Regions from separate parts of the Nonomuraea sp. NPDC059007 genome, predicted to be linked through region 1. Evidence: riboswitches for the same ligand, from Rfam matches in the RefSeq annotation. Region 1 holds a riboswitch; each other region holds the start of a gene.
What was found. Region 1 has a riboswitch for cyclic di-AMP ahead of ACFWY5_RS44365 (NlpC/P60 family protein). Riboswitches for the same ligand answer to the same signal wherever they lie in the genome.
Positions count from the first base shown of each region.

Region 2: it holds a riboswitch for cyclic di-AMP, as region 1 does, so the genes downstream of both, ACFWY5_RS01115 (hypothetical protein) here and ACFWY5_RS44365 (NlpC/P60 family protein) in region 1, are expected to answer to the same signal.
Region 3: it holds a riboswitch for cyclic di-AMP, as region 1 does, so the genes downstream of both, ACFWY5_RS24795 (CHAP domain-containing protein) here and ACFWY5_RS44365 (NlpC/P60 family protein) in region 1, are expected to answer to the same signal.

Region 1 covers NZ_JBHYJD010000042.1:80,825-87,877, forward strand. Annotated here, with positions in the region: gene lysX (bifunctional lysylphosphatidylglycerol synthetase/lysine--tRNA ligase LysX) at 1-1,069, shown strand, start outside; gene ACFWY5_RS44345 (NADP-dependent oxidoreductase) at 1,074-2,006, opposite strand; gene ACFWY5_RS44350 (winged helix-turn-helix transcriptional regulator) at 2,083-2,481, shown strand; gene ACFWY5_RS44355 (cytochrome P450) at 2,463-3,506, opposite strand; gene ACFWY5_RS44360 (LuxR C-terminal-related transcriptional regulator) at 3,858-4,070, shown strand; gene ACFWY5_RS44365 (NlpC/P60 family protein) at 4,156-5,199, opposite strand; cyclic di-AMP (ydaO/yuaA leader) riboswitch at 5,205-5,353, opposite strand; gene ACFWY5_RS44370 (amino-acid N-acetyltransferase) at 5,691-6,260, shown strand; gene ACFWY5_RS44375 (RDD family protein) at 6,346-7,053, shown strand, end outside.
Region 2 covers NZ_JBHYJD010000001.1:227,244-234,296, forward strand. Annotated here, with positions in the region: gene ACFWY5_RS01085 (DUF4032 domain-containing protein) at 1-644, shown strand, start outside; gene ACFWY5_RS01090 (roadblock/LC7 domain-containing protein) at 782-1,150, shown strand; gene ACFWY5_RS01095 (hypothetical protein) at 1,155-1,853, shown strand; gene ACFWY5_RS01100 (roadblock/LC7 domain-containing protein) at 1,913-2,287, shown strand; gene ACFWY5_RS01105 (hypothetical protein) at 2,308-2,679, shown strand; gene ACFWY5_RS01110 (alpha/beta fold hydrolase) at 2,724-3,572, opposite strand; gene ACFWY5_RS01115 (hypothetical protein) at 3,613-4,443, opposite strand; cyclic di-AMP (ydaO/yuaA leader) riboswitch at 4,646-4,783, opposite strand; gene ACFWY5_RS01120 (DUF5302 domain-containing protein) at 4,948-5,148, opposite strand; gene ACFWY5_RS01125 (aldo/keto reductase) at 5,221-6,075, opposite strand; gene ACFWY5_RS01130 (class I SAM-dependent methyltransferase family protein) at 6,060-6,848, opposite strand; gene ACFWY5_RS01135 (lysophospholipid acyltransferase family protein) at 6,855-7,053, opposite strand, start outside.
Region 3 covers NZ_JBHYJD010000014.1:219,491-226,543, forward strand. Annotated here, with positions in the region: gene ACFWY5_RS24770 (polysialyltransferase family glycosyltransferase) at 1-268, shown strand, start outside; gene ACFWY5_RS24775 (FkbM family methyltransferase) at 311-1,258, shown strand; gene ACFWY5_RS24780 (DUF6716 putative glycosyltransferase) at 1,540-2,721, opposite strand; gene ACFWY5_RS24785 (hypothetical protein) at 2,718-3,638, opposite strand; gene ACFWY5_RS24790 (aldo/keto reductase) at 3,723-4,547, shown strand; cyclic di-AMP (ydaO/yuaA leader) riboswitch at 4,700-4,836, shown strand; gene ACFWY5_RS24795 (CHAP domain-containing protein) at 4,850-5,542, shown strand; gene ACFWY5_RS24800 (oxidoreductase) at 6,043-6,972, shown strand.

The sequences.
Region 1 (7,053 bases):
CCTGCGCCCGCTGCCCGAGAAGCACCTCGGCCTCACCGACCCCGAGGCCCGCGTCCGCCAGCGCTACGTCGACCTCATCGTCAACGACGAGGCCCGCAGGATGGCCCACCTGCGCAGCGCCACCGTCCGTGCCGCGCGCGACTTCTGGCACGAGGAGGGCTACCTCGAGGTCGAGACCCCGATGCTCCAGCCCATCCACGGCGGGGCGACGGCGCGGCCGTTCAAGACCCACATCAACGCCTACAACATGGAGCTCTACCTTCGCATCGCGATCGAGCTCTACCTCAAGCGGCTCGTGGTCGGCGGCATCGAGAAGGTCTTCGAGATCAACCGCAACTTCCGCAACGAGGGCGCGGACTCCACGCACAACCCCGAGTTCACCATGCTCGAGGCCTACGGCACCTACCTCGACTACCACGACATGGCCGACCTGACCCAGCGCATGTACCAGAAGTGCGTCGTGGCCGCGCTGGGCACGTCCGTGGTGGAGCACGACGGCGTCGAGGTTGACCTGGGCATCAAGGAGTGGCCGCGCATCACGCTCTACGGCTCGGTCTCCGACGCGCTGGGCGAGGAGATAACGACCGAGACCTCGCTTGAGCAGGTCCGGAAATATGCCGACAAGCGGGACATTCATTGGGACCCGAAGTGGGGCCAGGGCAAGCTCGTCCAGGAGATCTTCGAAGAGCTGGTCGAGCACACGCTCATCCAGCCCACCTTCGTCATGGACTACCCGCTGGAGACCTCGCCGCTGGCCCGCAACCACCGCGACAACCCGCTGGTCACCGAGAAGTGGGACCTCATCGGGTTCGGCACCGAGCTGGGCACCGCCTACTCCGAGCTGAACGACCCGATCGAGCAGCGCCGCCGCCTGGTCGAGCAGTCGCTGCTGGCCGCCGGCGGCGACCTTGAGGCGATGCAGCTGGACGAGGACTTCCTCCAGGCTCTGGAGTACGCCATGCCGCCCACCGGCGGCGTGGGCGTCGGCATCGACCGGATGATCATGGCCTTCACCGGCAGGAACATCCGCGAGACCATCCTGTTCCCGCTGGTCAAGCCCACCGGCTGACCCGTTACGGGGTGAGGACGAACCGCCCGCGCTGCCCTCCTGCCGACAGCCGGGCGTAGGCCTCCGCCGCCTTCTCCAGGGGGTGGGTGCCGGCCAGGCGTACCGTCAGCCGGCCCGCCTCCGCCCAGCGTGCCACCTGGGCCAGCTGGCCGGCGTCGGCGCGTACGTACACGCTGGAGACGTGGATTCCGCGCAGCGGGATCGGCGCCGCCCCTGCGGCCACCGCCACGTACGCGCCCCCGGCCCGCACCGAGTCCAGCGCGGTGAGCCCCACGATCGCGGCGTCGACCACGCCGTCCACCCCGCCGGGCACCAGGGCGCGCACGGCCGCGGCCAGGTCGGCGTCGCGGGGCACGAACCACTCCGCCCCGAAGCCGCGCACCAGCTTCTCGTCGTCGGCGCCGGCCAGTCCGGCGACCCGCAGCCCGCGCGCGGCGGCGATCTCCACCAGGTAGCCGCCCAGCGCACCGGCGGCCCCGGTCACGAGGAGAGTCTGCCCGGGAGCCAGATCGGCCAGGTCGAGGGCCTGGATGGCGGTCAGCGTGTTCAGCGGCAGCGTGGCGGCCTGCGCCGGCGTCAGCCCTTCGGGCGCGGCGGCGACCTCGGAGACGTCGAGCAGCACGTACTCGGCCTGCGCCTTGTACGGCAGCATCAGCCGGTCGGACAGCCCGAACACCGCCTGCCCGGCCGTCAACCCGCCGACCCCCGGCCCCACCTGGTCGACCACCCCGGCCACGTCCCACCCGAGCCCGTACCGCTCCATGGGGTCGGTCAGCTTGTAGCCGGGCAGCGACCCCGAGGCGGTGAACAGGTCGATCGGCTGCACGGCGGCCGCGGTCACCTTCACGCGTACCTGCCCGGGTCCGGCCTGCGGCACCGGGACCGTGACGATCTCTACTTCACCCTCGCGCCCGACCAGCGCTCGCATCGTTGTCATGCGGCCACGGTAGGAAGGCTTACTCTCTTTTGGTAAGAAGGCACCTGAAGGTGCGTAAGCAACCCGGAGGAATGCCGTGCCCACCCAGTCGGCCGCGGACAGGCGCGCGGCAGCCCGCCTGGCCTACGACGCGTACATCGCCAAGTGCCCCTCGCGCCAGCTCCTCAGCACGCTCAGCGACAAGTGGGTGAGCCTCATCCTCACCGCGCTCGCCGGCGGCTCCCAGCGCTACAGCGACCTGGCCAGGACCATCGCCGGCGTCAGCCAGAAGATGCTCACCCAGACCCTGCGCAGCCTGGAGCGCGACGGCCTGGTCTCCCGCACCCTCACCCCGTCGGTCCCCGTGCGCGTCGACTACGAGCTCACCGATCTGGGCCGCACGCTCCTGCCGATCGTGGCCGCGATCAAGGAATGGGCCGAGGCCCACATCGAGGACGTCCTGGCCGCCAGAACCCGCTACGACAACCGCACCTGAAGCCTGGCCAGCCCCCGCAGGACCACGTTCTCCTTGTACGGCGGCGCCTCCTCGACCAGCTTCAGCTCCGGCGCCGCCCGGGCCAGCGCCCGCAGCGCGATCTCGCCCTCCATGCGCGCCAGCGTGGCCCCGAGGCAGAAGTGGATCCCGAGCCCGAAGGCCAGATGCCGCTCCGGCGCCCGTCCGGGGTCGAACCGTCCCGGGTCGAAGCGGTCCGGATCGGGGAAGACGGCGGGGTCGCGGTTGGCCGCGCCGACCAGCGCCATCACCGGCGTGCCCGCGGGCACGGCCGTGCCGCCAAGCTCCGCCTCCCGCAGCGCCGTCCTGGCGGTGAGCTGCACCGGCGGGTCGTAGCGCAGCACCTCCTCGACCACCGGCTGGGGATCGTCCGCCGCCCGGTGGAGCATGCCGTGCCCGGCCAGGTTGAGTACGCCGTTGGCGATCAGGTTGACGGTCGTCTCGTGCCCGGCGACCAGCAGCAGGACACAGGTGGCCAGGAGTTCGGCCTCGGTGAGCTCCCGGACCTGGGTCAGGGCGCTGAGCAGGTCCTCGCCGGGGCGTACGCGGCGCTCGGCCAGCAGTTCACGGAAGTACGCGCGGAACTCCAGACTTGCCCGCTCGGTGGTGTCCGCCTGGCCCGCGGGCAGCATCGGGTCGAGGCTACGGGCGAGCGTCTCGCTCCAGCCGCGGAAGCGCTCGTAGTCCTCGGGCGGTACGCCGAGCATCTCGGTGATCACCAGGACCGGCAGCGGATAGGCGAACTCGGCGACCAGATCGGCCTCCCCGCCCATGGCGCCGATCAGCTCCGCGGTGATCGCCTCGACCCTGGGGCGCAGCCGTTCGAGCATGCGGGGCGTGAACGCCCGGCTGACCAGAGCCCGCAGCCGCGTGTGGTCGGGCGGGTCGAGACGCAGGAACGACACCTGTGGCCGGTCGGGGTCATCGGTGTCCGCCGGGACGTGCCCGTGGCCGAAGCGGGGGTCGCGCAGCATGGCCGAGACGTGCTCGTGTGATGTGGCTACCACCAAACCGCCGCGGGTATGAAATAAATCGCCACGCTCGCGAAGCTCCCGGTACTTTCCGTACGGGTCACGCCGGAACCCGGGATCGAACGGATCGAATCCCAGCACGTCGGCGGGGGTCAGTGTCGGTGACCGAGGGGCGTTGTAAGGATCAGTGAGATCGCTCATCGTGCCCCGAAGTGTGACGACATATGGCGAGTAGTTCACATAGATTTGATCATGTCAATACAGCTGGTCAAGCTGGGCAATTGTCGAGCTTGACGACCTTTCCTGAATGCGTTTACCGTCTGCGGGACGAGCGCGTTGCGCGGTCCGATACGTCTGCGAGTTCTGCTGTTGGGGGGAGGGCTCCCGATGGATGTGCTCACCGAGGGCGTTGAGCTGAGCCACGCCGATTTAGCCTTGCTCGCCGAGCTGGCCAAGGGAGTCACGGTCGATCGGGTAGGGCGCCGGCTGGAGATCAGCGGACGCACGGTACGCCGCCGTTTGCGAGGGATATGCGACAGGATCGGTGTGGCCACCGCCATCGAGGCGGTGGCCTGGGCGGCACGCCGCCAGCTGATCTAGCAGGACCGAGACTCGACCCCGCCGGTTCGCCCGGCGGGGTCGGTTTTGGCTGGCGTGGGGTCCTGGTTCCGTCTCTTTGGCGGGGTCAGTTCGCGATGCGGACCGCGCCCGCCCACGGGCGGCGGGAGATCGACGCCAGGCGCACGACGTCGCCGGTCTGCGGCGCGTGCACCATCATGCCGCCGCCGACGTAGATGCCGACGTGGTGCAGGTCGCTGTAGAAGAACACCAGGTCACCGGGGCGCAGCTCCTCGCGGGAGATGCGGGTGCCGGCCGTCCACTGGTCGCCGGTGTAGTGCGGCAGCGAGATGCCGACCCGCTGGTAGGCCGCCATGACCAGGCCCGAGCAGTCGTAGGAGCTGGGACCCTCGGCGCCCCACACGTACGGCTTGAGCTGCTGCGTCAGCGCCCACCTGGCCGCCTCGGCCGCCTTGCCGGAGCCGGCGATCGGCAGGCTGACCCGCACCGCGCGGGTGCCCGGCCGCCCGGCCTCGCCGATGGCCCGCTGGAACAGGTCGCTCTCGACCTTCTTGACCAGCTTGCTGATCTTGTCGCGTCGGGCGTCCAGGTCCTCGACGATCTCGGTGACCTTGTCGATGCGGGTCTTCGCCTCGGACTGCGCCTTCTCGGCCAGTTCCCTGGCGCGGGTGACCTGGTTGACCTCCTCGCCCTGCTGCTGCTCCAGCGCGAAGCTGGTCGCGGCGCGGTCGAGGAAGAGCTCGGGGTCGTCGGAGGCGGCGAAGGCGAGGGCGCGGCTGAAGCCGCCCATCATGTACTCGCTCTGGGCGAGCATGCCCGCCCGCTGGCGCTTGGTGGCGAGATCGGCCTCGCTGGAGGCCAGCGTCTTCTTGGCGGCGTCGACGGCCTTCTGGGCGTCCCTGAGTTTCACACGCTGGCCGTTGAACTGCTCGCTGAGCGTCTCGATCTCCGTGTGGAGCTTCTCGGCCTGCTCCGACAGTTGCTTGAGCGACGGCTTCGGATCGGCGGCGGCGGAACCGAGAGGCGTGACGGTGAACGTCACCGCGGCTACGGCTGCCGTCAGGACGACCAGCCGCTTCTTGATGCCTGGTTCGGGAGGGCGGGCATGCTTGCCCGCGGGCTTCCCCTCACGGTTACGCGTGCGCTTCACCAACCAGCTCCTCTCATGGCCGCCTACCGGGTTAGCTGACGGGTTCGGGCCGGAGCAGCCCTACCGAGCCGTGGCTCGGATTCACCCCGGGATGGCCTGCGGCCACTGGCGGGTCCCCGGCTCCCCAGGGGAGGGGATTAGGCGTGCCGCCGCGCGTAAGAACGCGGGTGACATCGACGCTGGACACTAGTGCACTCCAGGTTCGTGCTCAACCAGAACTGCCAAGTCTGTTGAGGTTTCACAACCGAAGTGTCACGGGGGGATCACGTGCTCCGCCGTACAGGAGCGACTTTATGCGCACTTTGCGGGTGCATGGGACGTACGTGAGGTTCGGTGTCACCGGGGGAGTCATTGCTCGTCACCGGCTATTCGCCTGGTGGTTGAGGGGGCGATGGCTGTTGTCGGGCATGCTCGTCCACTGGGTGAGATGGTTGAGGAAGTAGGCGGGCAAATAGGGGGCAGCCGTAATTGCGTCTGTACTCTGAAGTGCCATGGAACAGGTCGCCGAACGGGCGGTACCCGACATCGAGGTCGTCGTGAGGCGGGCTCGCACGCCGGATGTCCGGACGATCAGGCGCCTGGTCGACACTTATGCCGGAGCCGGGCCGCGCCTGCTGGAAAAGGCCACGGTCACTCTTTACGAGGACGTCCAGGAGTTCTGGGTGGCTGAGCGTGGCGGGCAGGTCGTCGGATGCGGTGCCCTGCACGTGTTGTGGGAGGACCTCGCCGAGATTCGCACCGTGGCCGTCGATCCCGACGCCCGCGGTCTCGGAGTTGGGGGCCAAATCGTTACCGCTTTGATCGGAACGGCCCGCGAACTCGGGCTGCGGCGGGTGTTCTGCCTGACATTCGCGGTAGATTTCTTCGCCGCGCATGGGTTCCGCCCGATCCAGGGCACGCCGGTATCTCCCGAGGTCTACGCCGAGCTGCTCGCCTCCTATGACGAGGGCGTAGCCGAGTTCCTCGACTTGGAGCACGTCAAGCCCAACACCCTGGGCAACACCAGGATGCTGCTCCACCTGCCGTCGTTTGACTCGGACCTCGACCAAAGGGAAAGGTGATTGTAGATACCTATGTCGATACGTTGGGCAGCGAAGGCATGTGTCCTGACATGTGCCACATGCACACTCGAAGCGAGGTGACACGGTGAGCACCGGACAGCCGCCGTATCCACAGGACGACCCCGGCGACAACTCCGGGACTCCCGAATACGGACAGCACAACGCGGGCCACGCACAGGGCGAGCCCGACCCGGACGTGACCGTTGTGGGTTACCGCCAAGACGGCGACCCCTACGGCCAGCAGGGATACGGACAGCAGTCCGGCTCCCAGCCGGGTTACGGTCAGCAGCCCCAGTACGGCCAGCAGCAGGGATACGGTCAGCAGCAGCCTCAGTACGGCCAGCAGCCCGGCTCGCAGCCGGGTTACGGCCAGCAGCCTGGCTACGGCCAGCAGGCCCAGCAGCAGCCCGAGTACGGCCAGCAGCCGGGTTACGGTCAGCAGCAGCCCGGCTACGGCCAGCAGCCCGGTTACGGCCAGCAGGCCCAGTCGCAACCCGGCTACGGCCAGCAGCAGCCCGAGTACGGCCAGCAGCCCGGCTCGCAGCCGGGTTACGGCCAGCAGCCCGGCTCCCAGCCGGGTTACGGCCAGCCTGGCTACGGTCAGCAGCAGCCTCAGTACGGCCAGCAGCCCGGCTCGCAGCCGGGTTACGGCCAGCAGCCTGGCTACGGCCAGCAGGCCCCGTCCGGGCAGCAGTACGCCCAGCCGGGCTACGGCCAGCAGCCGGGTTACGGCCAGCAGCAGCCCGGATACGGTCAGCAGCAGCAGCCGCAGGGCTACGGCCAGCAGGGCTTC
Region 2 (7,053 bases), on a different contig from region 1:
ACGTCAACATCTTCGGCGAGATGCTCGACCTGGAGACCGGTGGCCTGCTGCACCCGTCGATCGATCCCATGGAGACGGCAGAGGACATCGTCACCCGCTACCACCGGCTGTGGAGCGAGATCACCCAGGACGAGATCATCGAAGAGGTCGACTGGCACAAGGTCGAGCAGCGTATCCGGCGGCTCAACCTGCTCGGTTTCGACGTGGCCGAGATGATGGTGCGCCGCAAGGTCGGCACCGGGCGGCTGATCGTGCGGCCCAAGGTGGTCGACGCGGGACACCACCAGCGCCGCCTGCTCCGCCTGACCGGCCTGGACGTGGAGGAGAACCAGGCCCGCAGGCTGCTCAACGACCTGGACGGCTTCCGCGTCGCCAAGGGCCTGCGGCACGAGGACGAGGCGATCGTGGCGCACCGGTGGCTGGCCGAGGCCTTCCAGCCGACGATCGAGGCGATCCCGGCCGACCTGCGCCGCAAGCTCGACACGGCACAGGTGTTCCACGAGGTGCTCGACCACCGGTGGTACCTGTCGGAGGCGGCGGGCAGCGACGTGGGGCTGAGCGCGGCGGTGAAGTCGTACATCGACGAGGTGCTGGTCCACAAGCCGGACGAGAAGGCCCTGCTGCCCGACGAACCCACAATGTGAGGAAATTTCGCTTGTAGCCGGGCATTGCCCCTGGTGATGGCCATATATGCCACCTGGTGGGGATACATTCCGCTGGGGGAACAAAGCCCTTCCCCGCGGCCCGGGGCGGGATGGCCGTCCGGCTCTACGCTGCGTCAGTGCTCGCACTTGACGACTGCCTCCTCAGCGTGATGGACATCCCGGGCGTCCTCGACGCCCTGGTGATGGATCACCTCAGCGGAACCGTGATGGCCTCCGGCGGGCGCGGCGAGGCCGAACGGTCGGCGCCCGCGCTCGGCGAGACGCTGCGCGTCACCATGGACGCCCTCGCCGGCGCCACCCACCGTGGAACGGTCCGCATCGACGACCTGATCGTCATCGCCGACGACGGCTACCACCTGCTCCATCCGGTGGAGATGCCCTTCGACGGCCCGCTGGTGATCTACGTGCGGCTCGACCTCGGCCGCGCCAACCTGGCACTGGCCCGTCACCAGCTCAGCTCGATCACCGGCCGGCTGCGGGGCTGACGCCGTGGCCGCCGTCCATACGCTGCTCACCGGCCTGGCCAGAGAACGCGCCACCGGTTCGCTCAACGTGCTCCCGGCCGGCAAGGCGTACCTGCGCGAAGGGCGGATCACCCACCTGGAGTGCCCGCGCACGCCGTCGGTCGAGCGGCTGCTGACCGCGCGCGGCGGGGCGGGCGCCTACAGCCGGGCCGAGCTGGAGTTCTGCGTTGCCGGCGCGGTGCTGGACGCCGCCTACTTCCTGCTGCCGGCCGAGCTCCCGGCGGCGCGGCCGAAGTTCCGGCCGGGTGAGTGCCCGCGGCCGCACACCCGGCTGGAGTTCGAGCTCGCCTGGCTGGTCGGCGAATGCGCGCGAAGGAGAGCCCAGTTGGCGCAGATCTGGTCCTCGGCCGAACTGGACGACGTCCCGGTGACCCCGGCCGCGCGGCTGCCCGGACATCGGGCGACCGTGAGCGCGCTGGAATGGGAGATCCTGCTCGGCGCCGACCGGGTGGCGACGCCGGCCGAGCTCGCCGACCGGCTGGGGCAGCCCGCCTACTCGGTGCTGCTCGCGGTCCGGCGCCTGGCCGCCGCGGGACTCCTGGTCGCGCCGCTGATGCCGCGCCGGCGGGGGCGGGCGCTGGATCGGTCGGTGCCGCCGGCCCTGCCGCAGAGCGACCCGGATGTCCTGGCCGCGGTGAAGAGGGCGCTGGAGGAGCTGGCGTGAGGTTCTCCGCGACGAGCCTGCGCCTTCGCGCCCTGCGACGGAACGGAAGGAGGCCCTCCGTGGAACTCCGCGAGCGGGTGCTCGGCGAGATGAGCAGGCTGCGCGAGCGCGTGCCCGAGGTCAGCGGCAGCGTCGCCTGCACCGTGGACGGGCTGCCGATCGCCGGCGACCTGCCCGGTGACCGGTGCGACCAGACCGCCGCGCTCTCGGCGGCGGTGCTGGCGCTCAGCCGGCGCATGGCCGACCTCGCGGGAAAGGGCGTGCTGCAGGAGACGCTGGTGTCGGCCAGCGCCGGGTTCGCCGCCCTTTACGCCGCGGGACCCACCATCGTCCTCACCGTCGTGGCCGAGCCGGGCGCCAATCTCGGCCTGCTGCGGCTGGAGGGGCGCAAGACGGCGGCCGCGCTGGCCGCCATCGCATCGCGACAGCGGTGAACACACACAAGGAGGTACGCATGGCCGGCATCGACGTCTCCCTCAAGGAGATGATGGCCATCGACGGCGCCGTCGGCGCGGCGGTGGTCGATCACGGCAGCGGCATGGCGCTGGGCGCCCTCGGCGGTTCCAAGGACCTCGACCTGCAGGTCGCGGCGGCGGGCAACACCGAGGTGGTCAAGGCGAAGATGCGCACGATGGACTCGCTCGGCCTCAAGGACACCATCGAGGACATCCTCATCACGCTCGGCACCCAGTACCACATCATCCGGCCGATGGCCGGGCGCGGCGGAAAGGGCCTGTTCCTCTACCTGGCGCTCGACCGCGGCCGGGCCAACCTGGCGATGGCCCGCCACCACCTGCGCAACGTGGAGGAGAAGCTGGAGGTCTGAGGGCGTCGCGCGGCCGCCGTGGGGGAACGGCCGCGCGACGCGGGTCACCCGGCCGTGTGTTTCGTGATCTCTTCCACGAACCGCGACCAGAGTGGCTTGGGCAGATCGTGCCCCATTCCGGGGAACGTGACCAGTCTTGCGCGCGGAATTGCCGCAGCGGTTGCGTGGCCGGCGGCGACCGGAATGAGCGCGTCGTCCTCTCCGTGCAGGACAAGCGTGGGTACGGCCAGCCGGGCCAGCCTTTCGGTCCGGTCACCGGAGGCCAGAATGGCGGCCAATTGCCGGGCCGTTCCCGCCGGGTCGTGCGCCCGGTCATAGGCGAGCCCGGCCAGCAGGGCGATCCGCTCGGTGTCCAGGTCGTAGCCGGGCGAGCCGATCACCGCCCAGGTCCGCTGGGCCAGCGCGATCGCGGCCGCGCGGTCGGGCGGCGGGGCCGACATCAGGGTCGCGCTCGCCTCCGGCGTGGGCGGCGCGACCTGCGGTCCGGGCGTGGACATGATCGAGGTCAGCGTGCGTACCCGCCCGGGATGGTCGATCGCGAGCTGCTGGGCGACCATGCCGCCCATCGACGCGCCGACGACGTGCGCGGCGGGCCAGCCGAGCGCGTCGATCAGCCCGGCCGCGTCCCGCGCCATGTCCGCCAGCAGGTACGGCGAAGCGGGCGATCCGAATTCCGGAACGCCCGCCTCGTGAAGATGCGTGGATTCACCGGCGTCACGGTTGTCGAACCGGACGACATGGTGACCTTGCTCGACGAGGAGCTCACAGAACTCCTCGTCCCAGTGGATGAGCTGGGCGCCGAGCCCCATGATGAGCAGCAGTGGCCGTGCTTGTGGCGAGCCGAAGCTGTCGTAGACGATCTCGATGCCGTTGACGGCCGCGCGCTGGGTCATGGGAAACAGAATCACATTCTGTTCCCCATGAGTAAAGAGGTCAGCGGTCGAACGCCTTGCGGATGCGGCCGCGGGCCAGGAACATGCCGCCGCTCAGGAGTGCCAGGGCGCTGATGAGGGCGAGGCCGCCCACACCGTTCGACTCGGTCTCGCGGGTGGTGACCGCCGCGGCCAGCTCGGCCTGCGGCGCCTTCTCCCGCTCGGAGGCCTGTGCGGAGGTCTGCTCGGGGGCCTTCTCAGGAGCCTGCTCGGGAGCCTTCTTGGCGACCTGCGCGGGAGCGGCCGGGGTCTCGGGCCTCTCGTCCTTCTTCTCGGTCTTCTCCTCCGCGGTCACGACCGGGGGCGTGGCCGGCTTGGCGTCCTTGCGGGACCAGGCGCCGGTGGAGAAGGCGACGGGGTGGTTCTTCTTGCCCACGCCGGGGCCCCACTTGGTGATGACGTACTCGATCTTGATGTGGCCCTGGCCGCCGACGCCATCGACGGTCAGCGAGCTGGAGTTGAACTTGCCGCCGGTCAGCGAGGCGAAGGTCTTGGCGTCGAGGTCGAGCATGATGCCCCTGTTCGAGGGGACCCCGGGGCCGCGGTCGCCGACGAAGAACGGCTCCTTCTTGCCCTTGTAGATGACGTAGCCCTCGGTCAGGAGGGGCCAGCTCGGGCTGGCGGCCAGGCCCTTCTGCATGGGCTTGCCGGAGGCGGGAAGACCGGTGTCGCCGTTGCGGCCGGAGGCGTCGTCCCAGTAGTAGGAGGCGGTGGTGGAGCCCTTGAGAAGGGGCTTCTTCTCGGAGAAGTCATCCGCGTGTGCGGTTGCGCCGGTGCTGAGGGTGACCGCGCCGATGACGGCGACGGAGGCGAGCATGGTGAAAGAACGCATGCCAAAGCGGGAAGACATGAAGAAGAGAAGTCCTTTGTGCGGGGACAGGGGAAATGCGCTCGTCAAAGGGGCGTAGCCGGGCACAAAGCCGAACGGACGCTACGCGAAAGCGCGGGGGGAAAGCCTGGGGAAGGGGCCGCTCAGTAGGCGGCGGGTGAAACTACGCGGAATGGGGGTTCATCGCGGTGGTGCATGAAAAGATCAGTCCTCTCCATCGCGCCTACCGGGTTAGCTGACGGGTTCGGGCGTGGAGATGCCCTACCGACGCGTACGTCGGATTCACCCCAAGGAACATTGGTTCCCCGGTTCCCGTGGGTACGGGATTCGGCGCCAGCCGGCCGCCTCTTCCTGGTGAAGGGTCGGGTCGCCAACTGGTAACGCTTAGGACTGTAAGTGCCAAAGACGGCAAAAGCAAAACAATCGCCATGAAACGGGCGAAGATCTACCTAAGAAGGTCAAGAAAAAGGGGGGTACGGCCAAGCCGTACCCCCTCAGAACGCCGGCTCAGCCGCCGCTCTTGCGCCGGAACGAACGCTTGCTGGCAGCAGGGCCGTGTGCGCCGTGGATCTTTGACTGATCCGTGCCCCTGCCACCCGCACCCGAGTCGGAGTGCTGATTGCGCTTACGCTCCAGGGCCTCCCGGAACTTGCGCTTCATCTCGTCCTCGGGAGTTTCGCTGACTTCCGGCTCCGGTGTTTCCGCCATGAGGACCTCCTGGTGTTGGGGACCACAACAGCTTCGCACGACGGCCGACCTGACGCGAAACCGGGCACCGCGTCAGCCCAGCCTGGCCAGCTCCTCCGCGGTGAGCTCCAGGTCGGCGGCGGCCAGCGAGTCGAGGATCGTCGCCGGGCGGCTGGAGCCGGGGATCGGGATCATCACCGGGCTCCTGGCCAGCTCCCACGCCAGGCAGACCCGCTGCGGCGAGACCCCGCGCTCGGCCGCGACCTCCCCGAAGGCGGCGTGGCGGCGGCCGAGGCGGCCGACGTGGTTCATGCCCCCCAGCGGCTCCCACGGCAGGAACGCCACGCCGATCTCCTCGCAGACGTCCACCTCCGGCTCACTGCCCCGGAAGCTCGGCGAGTACTGGTTCTGCACGCTCACCAGCCGCCCGCCGAGGATCTCGTTGGCCTGCCTGATCTGGACCGGGTTGGCGTTGGAGATCCCGGCCATCCGGATCTTCCCGGCGTCGAGCAGGTCCACGAGCGTGCCGATCGACTCCTCGTACGGCACCGCCGGGTCCGGCCGGTGATGCTGGTAAAGCCCGATCGACTCGACGCCCAGCGCCTTGAGCGAGCGGTCGCAGGCCTGCTTCAGGTATTCAGGCCGGCCGTCCACGTCCCAGCGTCCGCGCGGCCGGGTGTGCCCGCCCTTGGTGGCCACCAGCACCGCGTCCTTGTCGCCGCCCCAGCTCGCCAGCGCCTTGGCCACGATGCGCTCGTTGTGCCCGACCTCGGCCTCCGTCGGCGTGTAGGCGTCGGCGGTGTCGATCAGCGTGATCCCGGCGTCCAGGGCCGCGTGGATGGTCCTGATCGACTGCTCCTCGTCGGGCATGTGGCCCTCCACCGACATCGGCATCGCGCCGAGCCCGATGGCGCTCACACTCGTCTGACCGATCAGTCGTGTCTGCATGCGTCCATGGTCATACATTCCGGCCGCTGAGTCGCCGTGGTCACCGTGAACAGGCCGACCTTCTCCCGCCTGCTGACGACGTCGGCGTACCCGGCCTCGACGGCCCAGGTGTGCAGCTGCTCGGCCGAGCGGCACTTCATCACCCACAGCCGCCCGTCGCGGTTGGGCAGCACGTTGGCGATGAACTCCAGCTGCGGGTGGCGGGTCTGCGTGGTGAAGATCAGTACGCCGTCGTGGGCGAGCAGGTCGCGCAGCCTGGCCAGGGACTTCCTGATCGTCTCGTCGTCCAGGATCAGCTCGTACAGCCCGCTGACCACGATGATGTCGGCCGGCCGGTCCAGCGGCTCGGGGTCGAAGGCGTCGCCGCGCTCGTGGCGGACGTTCGCCAGGCCGCGTTCCTTGGCCAGTTCCCTGCCCAGGCGCAGGCCGTCGGCGGCCAGGTCACGGCAGACCACTTCGACCTCGGGCTGCTCCCTGGCGACGTCCTGCAGGTAGCGGCCGGGGCCTGCGGCCACGTCGAGGATCAGCGCGCGGCCCGCCCTGGCGGAGACCTCGTCCCTGATGACCTCCTTGAGCAGGTCTCGGCGGGCGCGGATGGCCCGCCAGCCGACCGAGTTCAGGTAGATCCGGTCGAGGGGCCAGCCGTGGGCCTTGTTGACGTAGACGTAGTCGAGCATGGTGCCGCTGTCGAAGCCGTGGCGGTAGCCGATGCGGATGCCGCGGCTGGTACGGCCGGCGGTGCGCATCAGGAGCCGCATAAGTGCCCACTTCATGAAATTTCACCCTTCGGGAGTGGTCGGGAGCTGTCGGGAGCGCAGGAGGTGGTGCGCCGTCTCCAGGTCGGACACGGGCGGCAGGAAACGGACCGTCACCGGGGCGCGGCTCAGGCGGCCGTGCACCGGCAGCACCCGGCCGGTCCCCTCCAGCAGGACCGGGACGATCGGAACGCCGGCCGCCTCGGCCAGCCGCGCCGCGCCG
Region 3 (7,053 bases), on a different contig from region 1:
CAGCAACCGCATCCCCGCCACGATCGTGGACGCGCTGCTGTGCGACGGGCGGCCGCCGGTGGAAGAGGTGGTCCAAGCGGTCGGGTACTGCATGCAGCCCGAGTCGCACCCCGAGCTGCGTCCACGGGCAGCGGCGTTCATCGAGGCCCACGGCAGCGGCCGCTACTTCAAGAAGCAGCGCCTTTCCGCCGTCGGCCTGCTGCCCGGCTCCGAGCAGCCGAGCCCGCTGTCGCGGCTCAAGAAGAAGCTGAGCCGCGCCCTGTCCTGAGATCTCCTGACATCCGCCCTGGCTCCGTGACAGGGTGGAGTCATGATCGGCAGGTTGAAGCACAAGCTCGCCGTCACCACGATGCGCGCCGCCCGCGCCGCCAACCGCAGCCGGCTGGCCCGGGTCCTGCTGCGCGGACGCAGCGTGCGCAGGCTGCCGCTGGTCAACGTCGTCTACCACCGCGTCTTCCGCATGGGCGTGGCCCCGGGCGCCGTCGTGGCCTACCGCGGCGTACGCCTGACCGGGCCCGCGTGGGACAACACGATCATGCCGTCGATCTCGGGCGGCTACTACGAGGAGTTCGAGGTCTCGCTCTTCGAGGACCTGGCCGCCCTCGGCGGGCTGGTGGCCGACGTCGGCGCCAACATCGGTGTCTACGCCTGCGCGGGCGGCGCCCGGATGCCGTCCGGGCGGCTGATCGCCTTCGAGCCGGTGCCGGAGAACCTCGGCCACCTGCGCGCCAACGTCGAACGCAACGGGCTGGGCGAGCGGGTCGAGGTGGCCGGGACGGCCGTGGGCGCGGAAGCCGGGTCCCTTGAGCTGCACCTGTCGGCGGAGCAGTCCGGCAAGCACTCGGCCGACGTCCGCAACGCCGGTCCCGGCGGGCAGTCGGTGACGGTCGCGATGACCACGCTCGACGCCTACCTCGGCGGCCGGACCTGTGACCTGATCAAGATCGACGTCGAGGGTTACGAGGGCTTCGTGCTCAAGGGCGCCGCGGCCACGCTCGCGGGGCGCCCGGCGCTGCTGTTCGAGCTGCATCCGGAGCTGCAGGCCAACTGCGGCTGCGACACCGGCGAACTGCTCGACCTCGTCTACGCGCGCTATCCCCAGGTCTATCTGATCGACGAGCTGCACAACACGCTGGTGCCGTGCGAGCGCGCCTACTTCGACCGGCCCGACGCGGTGGGTCTCTACCGCTCGAACGTGATCGCCGCGGGCCGCCCGGAGCACCTGGACGTACTCCGGCCCCACATCACCCCAAGCTAACGCTTGGCGCGCCCGCCACACCCCACACGGACGCCACACCCCACACGAGCGCCACACCCCGCGCACCCCGGCCACACCCGCACGCGCGCCACACCCCGCACGCGCGACACGCCCGCCACACCCACACGCCCCGCACTCCCGGCACGGGCGCGCTTGGGGACACGCGCTTTGAGGCACTCCCTTGGCGCGCTTTCAGGGCGCGCCCCCACAGGTTTTGGGAGCGCGCCCCGAGCGTTTGAGGGCATGCGGGAGGCGCGTTTCGAGGGCGTGTGCCCGGTAAGTCAGCCGGTGCGCAGGGCGCGGGAGAGTCTGCGCTTGGTGCGGTAGCCGATGCGCAGCACCTCGGGCGGCACCTCCACCCGCAGCCGCGCCCGGCGCCGGGCGGCCAGATGCTCGGCGCCGTCCAGCAGCGAACGGGCCGGCTCGCGAGGACCCGCAAGCAGCTCGTCCAGCAGCCCCACCCACGTCCCCGCCGCGGCCGGGTGGAAGTAGTTCGCCGCCCGCCACGCCCCCCGCGCCTCGCGGAAGGCCCCGTCGGCCAGGTCGTCGAGCGTGCCCAGCAGCCCGCTGCCGGTGAAGACCAAGTTGATCATCTCGGCGCTGACGCCGAAGTCCTCCAGCACCAGCGACGGCACGTCCCGGGCGATCGCCTCCAGCGCCGCGGTCGAGCTCACCGTCACGAACCCCGCCGCCACCGCCAGGTGCTCGTCCATCGAACCGGCGGCGAAGCGCAGCCGTCCCGGCTCGCCGAGCTCCTGCCAGAGCCGCTGATAGGGGTGACGCTCGTTGTGCGTCTGCCGCTCGCCGTCCAGGGCGCGCAGCTTGACCACGACGTCCAGGTCGGGACGGCGCTCGGCCAGCTTGGCCAGGGCCAGCAGCACCTGCTCGCGCTCCTCGCGGCCGCGCGGCACCTTGGCCTGCGTGGCGAAGACCACCCGGTCGCGCTCGCGTCCGTCGGGCTCGAAGCGGGCCCCGTCCTCCGGAACGCGCAGGAACGGCAGGCGGGCGAGCCCCACCCGCCCCCCGCCACCGAGCCGGCCGGCCACCTCGCCGAACTCGGCCGCCTCCCGCTCGCTGTGCACGACGAACAGGTCACATCCGCTGCGGAACAGCCAGGCCTTGTCGGTGGCGGGCACCGAGATGCCGGGCAGTCCGGTGACGAAGACGGGCCGGGGCCGCAACTCGTCGAGCACTTCGGCGACCAGCACGTCCACCACCGGGCCGGTGCACGCCACGACGATCGCGTCGGGTCTGGTCCGCTGCGCCGTACGCCGCAATGACCGCGCCGACAGCACCGGCGGCAGGGGACCGTCGCCGACAGCGGCGGCGATCTGCAGCGGCGAGGGCACGATCGGCGTGCGGACCACCGCGAGATCGCGCTCCCAGTCCCCGGGCAGGTCGGCGAGCAGGCAGGACGCCCACTTCAGATACGAGTCAGAGTCGGCAACGGCCAGGATCCTCACCCGGCAACCCCCGTCAGATGTGAGCGAAGCGCCGGCGCGGCCCGGCTGGTCCACCAGTCGTCCGGCACCTCGACCGGTTCGACCGCGACCCCGCGGGTGCCGAGCAGCACGCGCAGCGAGGTGATGGCGGTCGAGGGCAGGCTCAGGACGCGCTGGCTCGCGTCCAGGCCACGAAGCGTGAGTTCGGCGGGCACACCGGCGTCGTGCACGGTGATGCCGGGCCGTTCCCTGATCACGGCCACGTCGACGGGGTCCTCGCGGCGGTGGGGAAAGTAGGCGAGCGGCTCGCTGGCGGCCAGCTCCGTCAGCCAGCGCAGGTAACGCTCGCGGTGCACGAGCCCGTTGCGCACCAGCGAGGTGCCGAGCACGACCGTGCGCTCGGCCGGGCCGGGCGAGCGCAGGGGTTGGGCGCGCAGCCAGCCGAAGTCGTGGCAGATGAGGTCGATGCCGCGCTCGCGCACGGCGCCGGCGAGGTCGTCCTTGACCGGCAGCGCGGTGAACACCGCCGTGCTGGAGGCGGCCAGCCGCAGCGCCGCCGCCGTCCCGAGGACCCTGCGCGGCAGTCCCGCCTTGTGCCTGGCCCTCAGCAGCGCCCGATACGGCCCCGCGGCCAGCAGTTCGAGCAGCCGGAGCGTGGCCAGCCCGTCGTCCACGATGACGATGCGGCCCGGCCGCGAGGTCAGCCAGCGTAGCTGCACCCGCCCGGAGAAGGCGTCACCGACCACCTGGACCGGCCGCGGCATCTCCTCGCTCGGCCTGGCCAGCTCGAGCCCGTCGGGCAGGTCGAGCCCGGCCAGCTCGCGGCGCGTGGCCACGAGTGCGCGCTGACGCGCCCTCGGCACGATGACCGTGCGCTCACCGAGCAGCCCGGCGTGGTGGGCCTCGACGGCGCAGAGCATCTGGAGCGGCGATTCCACCCAAGCCCATTGCTTCTTCACGACGGGTTCAAGCTAGCCCGGTCGCCTTAAGCCGCAGGGAACGCCATATGAACAATGGGTCGCATGAACTCGCTGCTGCTCAACACCGACGGTGTGCAGATCCCGCAGCTCGGCTTCGGCGTCTGGCAGGTGCCCGATGACGAGGCCGAACGCGCGGTCGCCACCGCGTTTCAGGCGGGATACCGCCATATCGACACCGCCAGGCTCTACTACAACGAGGAAGGGGTCGGCCGCGCCTTCCGGGAGTCGGGGCTGCCACGGGAGAAGGTGTTCATCACGACCAAGCTCTGGAACGCCGACCACAGCCGCGCCGAGGAGGCCTTCGAGGAGAGCCTGGCCCGTCTGGGCCTCGACTACATCGACCTTTACCTCATCCACTGGCCGGTTCCGGATCAGGACAAGTACGTCCAGGCATGGAAGTCCCTGGAAAAGATCTACCGAAACGGCCGGGCGCGCGCGATCGGCGTATCGAACTTCGGCGTGGAGCACCTCACCAGGCTCATCGACGAGGCCGAGATCACCCCCTCGATCAACCAGATCGAACTGCACCCGAACTTCCCCCAGATCGCCCTGCGCGCCTTCCACGAGGCCAACGGAATCCTCACCGAGGCGTGGAGCCCGCTGGGCCAGGGCAAGGGCCTGCTGAACGACCCCGCCCTCGCCACATTGGCCGGAAAACACGGCAAATCGCCCGCCCAGATCGTGCTCCGCTGGCACATCCAGCTCGGCAACGTGGTGATCCCCAAGTCGGTCACACCGGCGCGGATCAAAGAGAACATCCAGGTCTTCGGCTTCACGCTCGACCCTGAGGACATGGCTGCCATAGGAGCCCTCAACAACGGCACCCGTCTGGGACCTGATCCGGCAAATTTTAACTGGATGGGATGACCGGCTGGTGCGGCCTTTTGGCCGCACCAAGCCTTGGATGGTCATTTATGAGTTTGTAATCCCCTTGCCCCATGTATTACCTTCAGGTCATCCAAGGCATACGTCCGGGCTACCCGTTCGTTGCCAGACCATCGCACACACATCACAGGCTTTGCCTGTGACCGCTGAATCCGCACCCTCGCGGAACCGGGGACCCAGGTCCTTTGGGGTGAATCGGCGCCTCGCGCCGTAGGGCAGCTTCCAAGCCCGAACCCGTCAGCTAACCCGGTAAGCGGCATGGAAGCAAGGAGTCACCCCACCCGATGGCGAAGCATCGTCTTACCCGTGCCCCCAAGATCGACCTCACCCGCGCCGCGCTCGGCGTGACCATCGCCGCCACCGCGGCGTTCGCGACCCACCCCGCCCAGGCCGAGACGCACGCCGCGTCCGCCGCCGCGAAGGGCGTCCCGGAGACCGTCGTCCAGGCCGAGCCCGGCAAGAAGGCCGGCAGCGACCGGCCCAAGCCCACCGCGGCCCAGGTCCTCTCGCTGGCCAAGAAGCAGATCGGCACCCGCGAGGACTCCAGGGGCGGCGGCACCAAGTTCCAGAAGTGGTACATGTCCTCCCCCCGCGCCGCCGAGACCGTCAAGCGCGACGGCGGCAACCGCCAGGCCTACCTGAACGCCGCATGGTGCGCCATGTTCGTCAGCTGGGTCGGCGAGGAGACCGGCGCCCGCACCACCGTCGGCTGGGACGCCTACACCGTCACCCACGCCAAGTGGTTCAAGAACAACAACCGCTGGGGCGCCAGCGCGAAGCCCGGAGCCGTCGTCTTCTTCGCGTGGAGCGGCAGCAAGAGCCTCGACGCCATCAACCACGTCGGGTTCGTCATCAAGGACAACGGCAACGGCACCATCACCACCGTCGAGGGCAACACCGGCAACGGCAAGGTCGAGGAGCGCATCCGCCCCGCCTCCCAGGTCGTCGGCTACGGCTACCCCGACTACTCCGCCTGACTTCCCCCTCTCCCCCTCTCCCCTCCCCAGGAACGGCGCGCCCCCTCCCCCCGGGCGCGCCGTTCCCATTCCCAACCCCACCCCGCCGCGCGCTCTCCTCTGCTCCTGCACGCCCCCACCTCACCGCGCGCTCCCCTCCGCTCCCGCACGCTCCCTCACCCGCGCCGCCGCCGCCCCTTCCCGCTACCCCCCGCCCTTCCGTTACGGCAAGCCGCCGCCCCCGCCTCCCACCGCTGTGGGCGGGCGCCGATCGCCGGGCGCCGCGCACGTCGGACGGGGTCCCCACCGCCACGACGCCCCGCCGGCCCCCTCCCTCGGCCACGCCGGCCCGCGAAGCCCCGGCCCGCAACCCCGGCTCGCAATCCACGTCCCCCCGGGACCCCAAGCCCCACCCCGGCGTTGTCTGCTCCCCCGGGACCCCAAGCCCCACCCCGGCGTTGTCTGGTGACCGGGGAGGGAGTGGGCGGGTTAGGGTGACGGTGATCACGTTTGGAGGGGTCATGGGATGGACCGCAGCGGACATCGGCGACCTGTCAGGCCTGGCGGCCGTGGTGACGGGAGCCAACAGCGGCATCGGGATGATCGCCGCGGGTGAGCTGGCCAGGCGCGGCGCCGCCACCGTGCTGGCCTGCCGGGACGTCGCCAAGGGCGAGGCCGCCGCCCAGCTGATGAAGAAGGCGGCTCCCCACGCCTCGATCGAGGTCAGGCAACTTGACCTGGCCGATCTGGCTTCGGTCCGCGCGTTCGCCGCCGCGTACACCGGCGGGCTCGACGTGCTGGTCAACAACGCGGGCGTGATGGCGCTGCCGTACCGGCAGACCGTGGACGGGTTCGAGATGCAGTTCGGGACCAACCACCTCGGACACTTCGCGCTCACCGGCCTGTTGCTGCCCCGGCTGCTTGAGCGTCCCGACCCCCGCGTGGTGACGGTCAGCAGCGGCCTGCACAAGGGGGGCCACATCGACTTCGACGACCTCCAGGGCGAACGCTCCTACCGCAAGTGGGCCGCCTACGGGCAGTCCAAGCTGGCCAACCTGCTGTTCGCCTACGAGTTGCAGCGCCGCGCCGCCGGCGCCCTGACCAGTGTCGCCGCCCACCCCGGCTACGCCGCCACCAACCTCCAGGCCGTCGGCCCGCGCATGGAGGGCAACCCGATCCTGGAGTTCGGCTCCCGGCTGGGGAACGTGCTGTTCGCCCAGAGCGCCGAACGCGGCGCCCTGCCGCTTCTGTACGCCGCCACCGAACGCGGCCTGGCCGGCGGCACCTACGTCGGCCCCGACGGCCGCTTCGGCTCACGCGGCTACCCGACCCCCATCGACTCTTCCCCCGCCTCCAAGGACCGCGCCGTCGCCGCCCGCCTGTGGTCCGTCTCAGAAGCCCTCACCGGCGTCCATTACGACTTTCCCGCCGATACGGCTCCCGCCAAATAGATCTCCCTTTCACCTCAAATAGATCTCCCATCCCGTTATTTCTTCGTGATAAGCACCTGCTTAATCACACAAACACCAGTA